DNA from 2 places in the Enterobacter sp. Taxon_2 genome. Region 1 is predicted to be linked to the other one. Evidence: predicted binding sites of a transcription regulator. Region 1 holds the regulator's gene; the other holds the start of a gene.

What was found. The regulator LexA, encoded in region 1, represses DNA repair genes until DNA is damaged. The targets are predictions, from matches to a motif close to TNCTGTATGTACATACAGNA.
Region 2: a site for LexA is predicted at 5,563-5,582, ahead of AC4IC4_RS09255 (metal-dependent hydrolase). Genes of this name have one in related genera too.

The regions. Positions count from the first base shown of each region.
Region 1 is NZ_CM178024.1:305,669-313,249, reverse strand. It holds gene AC4IC4_RS01415 (cupin domain-containing protein) at 1-383, opposite strand, end outside; gene zur (zinc uptake transcriptional repressor Zur) at 499-1,011, shown strand; gene AC4IC4_RS01405 (CsbD family protein) at 1,059-1,268, opposite strand; gene dinF (MATE family efflux transporter DinF) at 1,389-2,726, opposite strand; gene lexA (transcriptional repressor LexA) at 2,790-3,398, opposite strand; gene AC4IC4_RS01390 (diacylglycerol kinase) at 3,507-3,875, opposite strand; gene plsB (glycerol-3-phosphate 1-O-acyltransferase PlsB) at 4,030-6,450, shown strand; gene gntU (gluconate transporter) at 6,555-7,581, opposite strand, start outside.
Region 2 is NZ_CM178024.1:1,959,611-1,967,191, forward strand. It holds gene chbG (chitin disaccharide deacetylase) at 1-608, shown strand, start outside; gene katE (catalase HPII) at 697-2,946, opposite strand; gene cedA (cell division activator CedA) at 3,151-3,390, shown strand; gene AC4IC4_RS09250 (L-cystine transporter) at 3,439-4,830, opposite strand; gene AC4IC4_RS09255 (metal-dependent hydrolase) at 4,958-5,548, opposite strand; gene hxpB (hexitol phosphatase HxpB) at 5,650-6,321, opposite strand; gene AC4IC4_RS09265 (YniB family protein) at 6,470-7,006, shown strand; gene AC4IC4_RS09270 (fructosamine kinase family protein) at 7,043-7,581, opposite strand, start outside.

The DNA.
Region 1 (7,581 bases):
ATGCGATTGTGCTTCTTGTTGGCCTCGCCTACGACCAGCAACCGCACCTCTTCCTCCGTGTTGTTGATAAAGGTGTGGCAGATACCGGTTCCGGCAGGAAATCCCACGCTGTCGCCAGGTTCAAGTTTCCATAAATAGCCATTTATCCACGCTTCTGGATAACCTTCGAGCACATAAATGAACTCTTCTTCATCGCTTTCCGCATGCGGATAGGACGTTCTGCGCCCTGGCGGCAAACGCTCATGATGGATACCAATGCGTCTGAGTCCAAGCTTACGAGCCAACGGGGCGCCGATAGAAAAAAGCTCATCGCTATCTGGATAGGTCGAATCATCCGCACCTTCTACGTCGCGCCAGTGCCGAATACAGTCAGGTTTTTTCATTGTTTATTTCCCGGTTTGTAATGGGTCAGGTATAGCACAGACTGGCGGATCTCGGTGTTTTTACCAGAACATGATAAAGTGGGAGTTTTCCGTCCTATAACATCCGGGGTGCTACATGGATAAGTCCACAAAAGAGCTGTTAGCGCAGGCCGAAAAGCTGTGCGCGCAACGCAATGTGCGCCTGACTCCGCAGCGCCTTGAAGTATTACGTCTGATGAGCCTGCAGCAGGGTGCCATCAGCGCCTACGATCTGCTCGATCTGCTGCGCGAAAGCGAGCCGCAGGCAAAGCCGCCAACGGTATATCGCGCCCTGGATTTCCTGCTTGAACAAGGGTTCGTGCACAAGGTGGAATCCACCAACAGCTATGTGCTGTGCCATCTGTTCGATCAGCCTACCCACACATCGGCGATGTTTATCTGTGACCGCTGCGGCGTAGTGAAAGAAGAGGCTGCAGAAGGCGTGGAAGACATTATGCATACGCTGGCAGCGAAAATGGGGTTTGCCCTGCGTCATAACGTGATTGAGGCGCACGGGCTCTGTTCCGCGTGCGTGGAGGTGGAAGCCTGTCGTCATCAGGACGCGTGCCAGCACGACCACTCAATTCTTGTGAAGAAAAAGCCGCGTTAACGGCAAAAGAAAAGGCGGCTTAGAGCCGCCCTGTGGGTTATTCAGCGTTACCAGCGGTAGTCGTTACGGGTTTCCCAGTCTTTGACTTCGTTTTCCGCCTGATCTTTCGCGTAGCCGTAACGTTCCTGAATTTTACCGACAAGCTGATCGCGTTTACCTTCAATGACGGTCATATCGTCATCCGTCAGCTTACCCCACTTTTCTTTCGCTTTACCTTTGAACTGCTTCCAGTTGCCGCCGATTTCGTCTTTATTCATCATCGTGTCCTCTTAGTTAAGCGTCGGGTCGTAACGTCCGTTACGTTCTTTTCTGCTGGACGTGATAATTATTGTAGTTAAGGATTCGGCAGTTAGTTTCATATTCGGAATCTTTAACCGTCACGATATATCGTGACGTGAAGGGAACCAGGTATTGTTTTGCCAGTGGCGGTGCCAGATAAACGCCAGCGACAACCCTCGCAGCGAGAGGAAAACGGCCAGGGCCAGCCACAAACCGTGATTACCCAGCCAGGGGAGCGTCAGCAGCGTCAGACCAAACCCGGCCGCTGCAACCGCCATACTGTTACGCATTTCCGCTCCGCGCGTCGCACCAATAAACATGCCGTCCAGCAGATAACACCAGACGCCGACCACCGGTAAGACGACTTGCCAGATGAGATAGTGACTCGCCAGCTCGCGCAGCGCAGGAAGAGACGTCAGCAATGCAACGATCTGCTCACCAAAGCAGGCGTAAACCAGGCCAAACACCAGCGCCACCAGTCCCGACTGACGGCAGGCTGCCCGCCAGACATCCCGTAGTTGCCCGCTTTCGCGCGCACCGTACGCCTGCCCGGAATGCGCTTCTACCGCATAGGCAAAACCGTCCAGCGCGTAGGCGGTAAAGGTCAGTAGCGTCATCAATACCGCGTTGACCGCAACGATTTCTGGCCCCAGTCGAGCCCCGAAAACCGTCAGCGCCCCGAAGCAGAGCTGAAGCAGCAGCGAGCGCAGCATGATGTCTCGGTTAAGCGCCAGCAGCTTACGGATATTGCCGCGCCATGCGTTTTTGAGCAGCGCCAGGGAGATGCCGCGCATCGCCAGCACGCGCCAGACCATCCACAGGCCAATGATAAAGGTCCCGTATTCGGCAATCGCCGTCGCAAGCGCCGCGCCCTGCACGTTCATATGCAGACCCATGACCAGCCAGACATCCAAAACGATATTGAGCAGGTTACCCACCACCAGCAAAATCACGGGTGCACGGGCGTACTGAACGCCCAGTAGCCACCCCAGCAGAACCAGGTTAGCCAGTGACGCGGGCGCGCTGAGCCAGCGGATTTCAAGGAAACGTCGCGCCTGCGCCAGTACCGCCTCGCTGCCGCCAACAACATGAAGCGCAAGGTCGATCAGGGGCGCACGTAATAAAACGATTAACGCCCCCGCGCCAAGCGCGAGGATCAGCGGCTGGACCAGCGCGCGCGCCAGACGCAGCGGATCTTTTGCACCATAAGCCTGTGCCGTGAGCCCGGTGGTGCTCATACGCAAAAAGAGCAGCAGCATAAACAGGAAGCTGGTTGCCGTCGCGCCAATCGCCACGCCGCCAAGATAGACAGGCGAATCAAGATGGCCAATAACGGCAGTATCGACCAGACCCAGCAAGGGAACGGTAATATTGGAGAAGATCATCGGCAGAGCAAGACGCCACAATGCCTTATCGGATGCCGTCAGCAGTGACATGAAAAATACCGGGTGTGGAGAATGAAGCAGGCTACAGCGGCACCATAGCCTGTCAGGAAGAGGTTACAGCCATTCGCCGTTGCGAATGACCCCAACCGCCAGTCCTTCGATAGAGAAGTTGTGTTCGCGCAGATCGACCACAATCGGGGAGAACTCGTTGTTTTCAGGCAGTAGCTGAACGGTGTTCCCCTGTTTTTTCAGACGCTTGACGGTCACTTCGTCGTCAATGCGCGCGACCACCACCTGGCCGTTACGCACATCCTGCGTTTTGTGCACCGCAAGCAGATCGCCGTCAAGAATGCCGATGTCTTTCATCGACATGCCGCTGACGCGCAGCAGGAAATCAGCGCTCGGTTTGAACATGGCTGGATCGACCTGATAGTGGCCTTCAATATGCTGCTGTGCCAGTAAAGGCTCACCGGCGGCAACACGTCCCACCAGCGGAATGCCCGTCTCTTCTTCCACCAGCAGGCGGATACCACGCGACGCGCCCGAGACAATCTCAATCACGCCCTTACGCGCCAGCGCTTTCAGGTGTTCTTCGGCAGCATTCGGAGAACGGAAGCCCAGACGCTGCGCGATTTCCGCACGCGTGGGTGGCATACCCGTCTGGCCGATATGATCCCGGATGAGATCAAACACCTCTTGCTGCCTGGTCGTTAACGCTTTCATTCCGCCCCCTGGGTGTATATACAGTTATGCTGTGAGTATATACAGTCAAAGGCGATTTTGGAACCAAAAACTGCACAAAAAACCAGGGACTTAATTATTCCTCGAGGCTCATCGGAAATGTGACCAAAGCAGCGTGACCCAGGTGATAGCGGCAGTGATAATCGCCAGCAACACGGCAGCAGAGCCCATGTCTTTTGCGCGGCCAGAAAGTTCATGGAAATCTGAACCAATGCGATCAACCACGGCCTCAATAGCGCTATTAAGAATTTCCACTATCATCACCAGAAGTACGGAACCGATAAGAAGTACGCGGGTAATAGCATCAACATCAAGATAACAGGCGACGATCACCGCGATGATAGCGGCGACGCCCTCCTGGCGAAAGGCGGCTTCGTTGATCCACGCGGCACGGAAACCTTTCCATGAATAGCCGGCGGCTTTGATGATACGCGTTAACCCAGTGGTATTATTGGCCATTAAAAGAACCTTTTATGAAAAAAAGCGTCAGTAACAGGAACTGTAGCGCGTTTCGCTACAGCCTGAAGTATGACGGGTAACAACAGAAATTTTGCGCGCTTTCTGTTATCCTTGCGCCGCAATTGCATTATTAACCAGAGGCTTTACATCGTTTATGTCCGGCTGGCCACGAATTTACTACAAATTACTTAATTTACCATTAAGCATCCTGGTAAAAAGCAAGTCTATCCCAGCAGAACCCGCGCTGGAATTGGGGCTCGATACGTCACGTCCTATTATGTACGTTTTGCCTTATAACTCGAAGGCAGACTTACTGACGCTTCGCGCCCAGTGTCTGGCGCATGACTTACCTGACCCGCTTGAACCGCTTGAAGTTGACGGTACGCTGCTGCCGCGCTATGTGTTCATTCACGGTGGACCGCGCGTGTTTACCTACTACACGCCAAAAGAAGAGTCCATCAAGCTGTTCCATGACTATCTCGACCTGCACCGCAGCAACCCCGATCTGGATGTGCAGATGGTGCCGGTATCGGTGATGTTTGGTCGTCGTCCGGGACGTGAAAAAGGTGAAGAGAACCCGCCGCTGCGCATGCTTAACGGCATCCAGAAGTTCTTTGCGGTCTCCTGGCTGGGGCGCGACAGCTTTGTGCGTTTCTCCCCTTCCGTTTCGCTGCGTCGCATGGCGGACGAGCACGGCACCGACAAGATCATCGCGCAAAAACTGGCGCGCGTGGCGCGTATGCACTTCGCCCGTCAGCGCCTGGCTGCCGTTGGGCCGCGTCTCCCGGCGCGTCAGGATCTGTTCAACAAGCTGCTGGCCTCCAAAGCGATTGCCCGCGCCGTCGAAGACGAAGCGCGTAGCAAGAAAATTTCGCATGAGAAAGCCCAGCAGAACGCCATTGCGCTGATGGAAGAGATTGCAGCAAACTTCTCTTACGAGATGATTCGCCTGTCCGATCGTATTCTCGGCTTTACCTGGAACCGTCTCTACCAGGGCATCAACGTTCATAACGCCGAGCGCGTGCGTCAGCTGGCGCATGATGGCCATGAGATTGTCTATGTTCCCTGCCACCGCAGCCACATGGACTACCTGCTCCTTTCCTACGTGCTCTATCATCAGGGGCTGGTACCACCGCACATCGCAGCCGGTATCAACCTGAACTTCTGGCCAGCGGGCCCGATTTTCCGCCGCCTGGGCGCGTTCTTTATTCGTCGTACCTTCAAGGGCAACAAGCTCTACTCCACCGTGTTCCGTGAGTATCTGGGCGAGCTGTTCAGCCGCGGCTATTCTGTGGAGTACTTCGTGGAAGGTGGGCGTTCCCGTACCGGACGTCTGCTCGATCCTAAGACCGGCACGCTGTCGATGACCATCCAGGCGATGCTGCGCGGAGGAACCCGTCCCATCACGCTGGTGCCTATCTACATTGGCTATGAGCACGTGATGGAAGTGGGCACGTACGCCAAAGAGCTGCGCGGTGCGACCAAAGAAAAAGAGAGCCTGCCGCAGATGCTGCGCGGCCTGAGCAAGCTGCGCAATCTCGGTCAGGGCTACGTGAACTTTGGCGAACCAATGCCGCTGATGACGTACCTGAACCATCACGTTCCCGAGTGGCGCGAATCCATCGATCCTATCGAAGCGATTCGTCCGGCCTGGCTGACGCCAACGGTCAACGGCATCGCGTCCGAGCTGATGGTGCGCATAAACAACGCCGGTGCGGCTAACGCCATGAACCTGTGCTGTACGGCGCTTCTGGCTTCGCGTCAGCGCTCGCTGACCCGTGAACAGCTCACGGAGCAGTTGGATTGCTATCTGGATATGATGCGCAACGTGCCGTATTCCGTTGATTCAACCGTGCCTTCTGCGACCGCCAGTGAGCTTATCGATCACGCGCTGCAGATGAACAAGTTTGAAGTCGAAAAGGACACGATCGGCGACATCATCATTCTGCCGCGCGAGCAGGCAGTGCTGATGACCTACTACCGAAACAACATCACCCATATGCTGATGCTGCCGTCGCTCATGGCGGCTATCATCACGCAGCATCGCCGTATCTCGCGTCAGGAACTCTTGCGTCACGTTGAAACGCTCTATCCGATGCTGAAAGCGGAGCTGTTCCTGCGCTGGAGTAAGGATGAGCTGGCGGGCGAGCTGGATAAACTGACGGAAGAGCTGCGTCGCCAGGGGCTGATCACCGTCACGAACGACGAGCTGCACATCAACCCGTCACGCTCCCGCACCCTGCAACTGCTGGCAGCCGGTGCGCGCGAAACGCTGCAGCGCTACGCCATTACGTTCTGGCTGCTGAGTGCGAACCCGTCTATCAACCGCGGTACGCTGGAGAAAGAGAGCCGGACGCTGGCACAGCGCCTGTCCGTTCTGCACGGCATTAACGCCCCTGAATTCTTCGACAAAGCGGTCTTCAGTTCCCTGGTCCTGACGCTGCGCGATGAAGGCTTCATCAGCGATACGGGCGATGCCGAGCCGGAAGAGACGCTGAAGGTGTACCAGATGCTGGCAGAGCTGATTACCTCGGACGTGCGTTTGACGATTGAGAGCGCCACGCAGGGCGAGTAACGCAATGCCGGGTTATGGCACGGCCTGACGCCCTGGATAATAAAAAGGCCCGGTACGCGCTGACGCTACCGGGCCTTATTTTTAGCCTTGTTAAATCACCGCATTCAGCTGAGCAGCGTAAAGGCAATCATCCCGACAATCGCACCCGTCGTACCGAGGATGGTCTCCATCAGCGTCCAGGTTTTCAGGGTTTGCGCTTCGGTGGCACCGGTAAATTTACCGAACAGCCAGAAGCCTGCGTCGTTAACGTGAGAGACCACGATCGAACCACCCGCGATACAGATAGATAGCGCGGCCATCTGGGCACCGGAGTAGTTCAGCTGTTCAATTACCGGCATCACCAGACCCACGGCGGTTAAACACGCCACGGTGGCGGAACCCTGGATGATACGCACCGCCGCCGCCAGCACAAAGCAGGTTACCGCAATCGGCAGGCCCATCCCGGTCAGCGCTTCGCCCAGAGCCGGGCCCACGCCGGAATCCACCAGTACCTGCTTGAACACGCCGCCGGCACCGATCACCAGCAGGATAATCCCCGCAGGCTGCAGCGCGGCACCGCAGATCTCCATCACCCGGTCTTTTGGCATCCCCTGACGCATCGCCAGACCGTAAATCGCCACCAGACAGGCCACCAGGATCGCCGTGAACGGGTGACCGATGAACTCAAACCATTCATAGGCGCTGGAACCCACCGGCACAAAGCGCGCGGCGATGGTTTTCAGACCCACCAGCACCAGCGGGAGCAGGATCAGCGACAGGCTGAAGCCGAAGGATGGCATTTTGCCCTCGCCCAGGTGCGGCTCGGTGATGTCGTCCGGGATATGCAGCTCAACGTAACGGCTGATGAAGTTGCCCCACAGCGGACCGGCAATAATCATTCCCGGGATTGCCGCGCACAGGCCAATCAGGATCATCCAGCCAAAGTCAGCGTGCATCTGGGACGCCAGCAGCATCGGCGCAGGCCCAGGCAGCAGAAACGCCGCAGCCGCCGCCACGCCCGCAAACAGTGGAATAACCAGCTTCACGAGGTTTGTGCCGGTATGGCGCGCCATGGAGAATGCGACGCTTATCAGCAGCACAACGGCCACTTCAAAGAACAGCGGCAGCGCGCAAATCAGGCCCGCCAGGCCA
Region 2 (7,581 bases), 1.7 Mb from region 1:
AGCTGAGCCGCGAGGTGCCGGCGCTGGGCGTCGGCATGCATTTTGTGCTGACGCTCGGGATGCCGCTTTCGCCAATGCCGGGCCTGACGCGCGACGGACAGCTTGGAAAGTGGATTTGGGAACTGGCGGAGCAGGATGCTCTGCCGCTCGAAGAGATTGCCCGCGAGCTGGACTGTCAGTTCAACCGCTTCGTTGATGTGTTTGGTCAGGCGCCGACGCATATCGACAGCCATCACCACGTGCATATGATCCCGGCGATTTTCCCGATTGTCGCCGGGTTTGCCCAGCGCAAAGGCGTGGCGATGCGCGTGGATAGGGAGGCGCGCGGCGTGCCCGACTGCGACGTGACAACCACTGAGGGGTTCAGCAGCGCATTTTACGGCGACGAGATCGACGAAGTGCTGTTCCTGAAGGTGCTGGACGATTCCGCCGCGCGGGGGGAAAAGTCGGTAGAAGTGATGGCGCATCCGGCTTTTGTCGATAACACCGTGCGGAAAAGCGCCTACTGCTGGCCGCGCCTGGCGGAGCTGGACGTGCTGACGTCGGCGTCGCTGAAGTATGCGATTGCCGAGCGCGGGTATCGGTTGGGGACGTTTGGGGATCTTTGAGATAAAGCCCGGTGGCGGCTTCGCCTTACCGGGCCTACAAAACCAATCGAATGTAGGCCGGGTAAGCGCAAGCGCCACCCGGCTTTTCTTACGCCGGAATCTGATCGATCTTGCTGCTGCGCGACCAGACGCGGTGCGCGGCGAGCAAATCAAACAGCTTCGTCATAAAGGCATCGTCAACGTTATCTCCCTCGACAATGCCGTCTTCACCCTGATCGGTCACCTTCAGCTGCGCTTTAAATTGTCGCGCGTCGCCGGACAGCGCGATCGGTTTCAGGTGCTTATAGGCTTCCAGCAGATAATAGACGGCGTCCCCGTTGGTCAGCAGGCTGGCAATATCCCCGCACGGCACAATCACCGCATCGACGGTCAGCGATGGCGCCCCGGCAAAGGTTGCGGCCACCGGCAGCACTGAGCCATCGTCAGCCGTCACTTCACCCATGCGGGAATAGAGCAGTTTGGCATGCACGCCCTGAGTCTTCAGCGCCTGCATAATCCCCAGCACGTCGCTGGCGCGGGTTTTGTCATTCAGCAGAATGGCGACCACGCGGCCTTTAATCGAGCCGCCCGGCACGGCATACAGGCTCAGCGACGGATCTTTCTTCACGCCGTTAACCTCTTTCGGCGGAGCAAGGTTGCGCTGCTCGTCGGTCAGTGTAATGCCCAGGTTATCCGCGACGCTCTGGGCAAGCTGAATATCAATATGCGCCAGCTGATCGACCACGCGCTCGCGAATGTAGGTGCGCACCACTTTACTCAGCTCAAAGCTGAAGCCGCCGATGATGTGCTGTTGCTCAATCGGCGTCTGGCTGTTCCAGAACAGGCGAGGGTGGGCGTAATACTCACCGAACGAGGGGCTGCGCTCGCGAATTTTATTGCCATCGATACGCTCCTGATACGATTCGAATCCACCGCGTTTCGGGCCGGGAGGCGTTTCACGCGGCCAGTTATCGTTAATGGAGTTCGGCTCATAGTTTGCCGGGTTGGTATCAATATCCTGACGGTGCATCCCGTCGCGCTGGAAGTTGTGATACGGGCAGGTTGGGCGGTTAATCGGAATTTCGTGGAAGTTCGGCCCGCCGAGTCGGCTAATCTGCGTATCGGTATAGGAGAACAGGCGTCCCTGCAGGAGCGGATCGTTGGTGAAGTCCAGCCCCGGCACGATATGCCCCGGGTGGAACGCGGCCTGCTCGTTTTCGGCAAAGAAATTATCCGGGTTGCGGTTGAGCACCATTTTACCCACCAGCTGCACCGGCACCAGCTCTTCCGGGATCAGCTTCGTCGGGTCCAGAAGGTCGAAATCGAACTTAAATTCGTCCTCTTCCGGTATGAGCTGCAGGCCCAGTTCGTATTCCGGGAAGTCGCCCGCTTCAATGGATTCCCACAGCTCGCGGCGATGGAAGTCCGGATCGCGTCCCGTCAGCTTTTGCGCCTCGTCCCATACCAGCGAGGCTTTACCCGCGACAGGCTTCCAGTGGAAGCGGACAAACGTGGCTTTCCCCTCGGCGTTGATCAGACGGAAGGTATGGATGCCAAACCCCTCCATGGTGCGATAGCTGCGCGGAATGCCGCGGTCTGACATCGCCCACATCACGTTGTGTAAGGTTTCAGGCTGCAGGGAGACATAGTCCCAGAAGGTGTCGTGCGCACTTTGTCCCTGCGGTATGGCCCAGTGGGGCTCCGGTTTTACCGCATGGACAAAGTCAGGAAATTTATGCGCGTCCTGAATGAAAAACACCGGGGTGTTGTTGCCCACCAGATCGAAAATACCCTCTTCGGTATAAAACTTGGTGGCAAAGCCGCGGATATCCCGGACGGTATCTGCCGACCCCGCGCCGCCCTGCACGGTGGAGAAACGCACAAACACCGGGGTAATTTTATCCGGGTCGGAGAGGAAATCCGCTTTGGTGATCGCTTTCAGGCTCTTGTAGGGCTGAAAGTAGCCGTGCGCCGCGGAACCGCGCGCGTGGACGATGCGTTCTGGTATCCGCTCGTGGTCAAAATGGGTGATTTTTTCCCGCAGGATAAAGTCTTCCAGCAGAGTTGGGCCGCGCACGCCTGCGCGAAGGGAGTTCTGATCGTCAGCAATACGCACGCCCTGATTGGTGGTGAGCGCAAAACCTTCGCCGCCTTTACGGTGTGGCTCAAGAGATTTCAGCTTCTCGTTTCCCGTGTCCGGCGATTTCATGCTTCCCGGTGCGGTAGGCTGTTCGCCCGGTGCGGAGGGGCCAGGGGAGGGGCGGTGAGAGCCGTCTGCAGGGGCGAGAGAGTCCATACCCGGTTGAGATTCTTCAGTGCCATGAATCGGTGATTGATGTGTTTTATCTTTGTTCGACATTGCACGCTTCTCCTTTATCCATTGCTAAAAACCCTATTAAGGATAGAACAATGTCACGACATGGTTCGCGAACTAAGAGTTTTCACATGCCGTGATTAGCGAAAGGAGCCATCTCACCCACTCGGAGCGCGACGGAAGGCAGCAGGATCGGCTATCATAGAATTTTCCTGCTTCAAGAATTTTGCTTTAGTGAATCCGTCGCTTATGAAACCTCTTCGTCAACAAAACCGCCAGGTTATTAGCTATGTGCCCCGCGTTGAGCCCGCGCCGCCTGACCATGCCCTGAAAGTGGAGGGCTTTCGTGATGTCTGGCTGCTGCGGGGGAAATACGTGGCCTTTGTGCTGATCGGCGAACATTTCCGTCGCTCTCCCACGTTTACGGTGCCGGAGTCCGCACAGCGGTGGGCGATGCAGATCCGCCAGGATGAAGAGGTTGAAGAATAACAGCCATAAAAAAACCGCCTGATGGCGGTTTTTTTATTTCTACCGTGATTAACGGTGCGCCAGCTCGGCGTCGTCTTCACTTTCCAGAATCGCTTTGTCGGTCTGCTTCAGCCACTGGCTGGTCAGCGTACCGGCGGTCATGGAGCCGCTCACGTTCAGCGCGGTACGACCCATGTCGATCAGCGGCTCAACGGAGATCAGCAGGGCGACCAGCGTTACGGGCAGACCCAGCGCAGGCAGCACAATCAGCGCGGCGAAGGTTGCGCCACCGCCAACACCCGCAACGCCTGCGGAGCTTACGGTAACAATCCCGACCAGCGTGGCGATCCATACCGGATCCAGCGGGTTGATACCCACCGTCGGCGCGACCATCACGGCCAGCATCGCCGGGTACAGACCCGCACAGCCGTTCTGACCAATGGTGGCACCAAAGGAGGCAGAGAAGCTGGCGATGGATTCAGGCACGCCCAGACGACGGGTTTGCGCTTCAACGTTCAGCGGAATAGACGCGGCGCTGGAACGGCTGGTGAAGGCAAAGGTCAGTACCGGCCAGACTTTACGGAAGTATTTCAGCGGGCTGACGCCGTTCACGCCCAGCAGGATGCCGTGCACCACGAACATAATGCCCAGGCCGAGATACGAGGCGACAACGAAGCTGCCCAGCTTAATGATGTCCTGCAGGTTAGAGCCGGCAACCACTTTGGTCATCAGCGCCAGCACACCGTAAGGGGTGAGCTGCATAACCAGACGAACCAGCTTCATCACCCAGCTTTGCAGGGTGTCAATCGCGATCAGCACACGTTCGCCTTTTGGCGCGTCGTCTTTCAGCAGCTTCAGCGCCGCGACGCCCAGGAACGCAGCGAAAATAACCACGCTGATGATCGAGGTTGGGCTCGCACCGGTCAGGTCAGCAAACGGGTTCTTCGGAATGAAGGAGAGCACCATCTGCGGCACGGTCAGGTCAGCTACTTTACCCACATAGTTGGTCTGAATTGCGGTAAGACGTGCCGTTTCAGCGGTACCCTGAACCAGACCTTCTGCGGTCAGGCCAAACAAGTTGGTGACCAGCACACCCACCAGCGCGGCAATCAGCGTGGTGAACAACAGCGTACCAATGGTCAGGAAACTGATTTTTCCTAGCTGAGTGGCGTTATGCAGGCGGGCCACGGCGCTCAGAATAGAGGCGAACACCAGCGGCATAACGATCATCTGCAGCAGCTGGACGTAGCCGTTACCGACAATGTTGAACCACTGAATGGAATCTTTCAGAACTGGATTATCGGAGCCATAAATTGCCTGTAATGCCAGACCAAATACGACACCCATGGCCAGACCAACCAGCACCTTTTTCGCCAGGCTCCACTGTTTGTGGCGCGCCTGCGCGAGAAGCAATAGCAATATAACGAACGCAACGACGTTCGCGATGAGTGGAAAATTCATCCCCGTTCTCCTGATTTATTATTGGGTCGGTTTTTACCGATCCTGTTGGCGGAAGGTTAGCAGAAGTGTGATGTAGCGCTTATATCCAAATGGAATGGGTTATGACAAATGGGATAATTTTGTCGGTTTACTGTTCAATCTGGTGATGAATAAAGCGATTGAACTGAAATTGCAGCGAATTAATCATCTGGGAAGACCAGCGGACTGCACTGTTTTCGGGCAAGGTTTGCGGCATCCAGACGGCGTAAGCAAACAGCGCCATGCACAATACCCGCTCAAGCTGGTTACCTTTCTGCGGTGCGAGGATGGGAAAACGGAAACGCCAGCGGCAGGGCCATAGCAGCGGCACGCCCGCAGGCGTCAGCATATCGGCCAGAATATGGCTTAAATAGCCCAGCACCATCCCCTGGATGGCATCGGCGGGGACTATCCAGCTTTCAGGCACTTTTAAATAGAACAGCGTCAGCAGGCCAAACACGGCCAGCAGGCTGTGCGTAAACCCCCGGTGGCCGAACGCGCGGGCGATGGGTTTCGACACCCATTTCAGACGCTGTCCGAGGAAGGATTTAGGGTGGTCGATGTCGGGCAGCAGACAGGTCAATACGGCGGAAGGGACAATATGCCACCAGTCCCCCTGTGCCAGCATGGGGGTAAGTTCAGCGTTTTTGGCAAATACTGCGCACGCAATAGAAAAAAGCAGGTGGCCTTCCGCCGTCATGATAAAACCCACGAAACTGTCAATTCATACAGTATAGGGTTTTTATACAGTAGGCGGAAGAGGTGACGGTGTAACTGTTTGTCACAAACCGAAGGAGGGCGTTAACCGCCCTGCAGGTGGCGCGCCGTCAGTTCTGCCAGTGAATGTAGCTTCACGTCGGCAAGCGCAAACCGGGGATCGTGGCGGCCTTCTTCCGCAGGCACCACAATGGAGCGCATCCGCGCGGCTTTAGAGGCCACCATACCGTTAACGGAATCTTCCAGCGCAACGCAGCTGAGGGGATCCAGGCCGAGCTTAGCGGCACAGTCCAGATAGACCTGTGGGTGCGGCTTGCTGTAAGGCAATTTTTCAGCGGATGCCAGCGCGTCAAAACTGTCGCGCAGTTCAAACATCGTGAGCACTTTTTCCAGCATATGCAGCGGTGAAGCGGAAGCCAGGCCAACCTTCAGCCCCTGGGCTTTACACAGCGCGACAGCCTCACGTACGCCGGGCAGCAGCGGCCGGCTCTCTTCCACCAGAGAAATGGCGCGGCTGATAATGCGTGCGGTCACCTCATTGCGATCGGGACCCACCCACGGCTGTTGGGCAAACCACAGGTCAACCACCATATCGATGCGCAGGCCCAGCGTATCGGGTAGTTCATTACGGCGGCTGATATCGACGCCCAGACTGGCCATCACATCCAGTTCGGCGCGATCCCACAGCGGTTCGGAATCGATCAGTAATCCATCCATGTCAAAAATTGCGGCAAGAATTTGGCGCGGTGTCGACATCACAACGTCTCCTTATCCAGGGTGTTCGACAGACGATACGTGCTAAGCACAATCTGCAATTTAGCATATTGCTTTTAAAGAGCGGGCGAAATTGATGGCCAGCAGGTAGACTTAGGCACAAATAACGCGTCTTTATGAAGAGGAACTGATGACGTATCAACAAGCTGGACGCATTGCGGTCTTAAAACGTATTGCTGGCTGGGTGATTTTTATTCCTGCCGTCATTTCTACGCTGATTTCTGTACTCAAATTTATGTACGATCACAGCGAAAAACAGCCGGGTATCAGTGCGGTAATGCTTGATTTCGCTCATGTCATGATTGAGATGATGCGTTTTAATACGCCATTTTTGAATGTTTTCTGGTTTAACTCACCCACCCCGGATTTTCATCATCAGCTGAATATCGGCTTCTGGGTGATATACGCCCTGATCTTTGTCGCGCTGGCACTGCAGGCCTCTGGCGCGAGAATGAGCCGCCAGACGCGCTTTTTACGCGAAGGCGTTGAGGATCAGTTGATTCTGGAGCAGGCCAAAGGCCCGGAAGGCATGAGCCGGGAGCAGATCGAATCCCGCATTGTTGTGCCGCGTCACACCATTTTCCTGCAAATTTTCCCGCTCTATATCCTTCCCGTGATCATCATTGTGGCGGGATACTTCTTCTTCTCACTGCTCGGTTTTCTGTAAGCGATAAGGGTGGCGGCAAGGCCACCCGTGCGCGTCTCAGGCGGCAAGCATACGCTCGAGTGCCCGCTGGGCGTTAACCAGGTGTTCTCCGCCAAAAAGAATGGCACGGTTCATCAGCGTATAAAGCTGATACACCGGCTGGCGGTCGAGGAAACCGGGCGGCAGGGGGGAAACAGACTGGTATCCGTCGTATATTTGCGGTGGCTGCTCCGGATGAAGCGGCAGCATGGCAAGATCGCACTCTCTGTCACCCCAGTAGCAGGCCGGGTCGAAGATGTAGGGGCCGTTGGGACCCAGCGCGCAGTTATCAGACCACAAATCGCCGTGAAGCAGAGACGCCTGGGGCTGGTGGGAGGCCAGACGCTGTTGAACGTGCTCGACGATGGCATCAATATTGCCAAATTCCAGCCCTTTCTCGGCGGCCAGCTCAAGCTGCCAGCCAATGCGCTGCTCGGCAAAAAATGTCGACCAGCGACGCTGCCAGGCATTGGGCTGTGGCGTGGTAGAGAGATCGTTGTCAAAATCGAGACCAAACTGCGGCTGGTCGCTCCATTGATGGAGGCGCGCTAACTGTT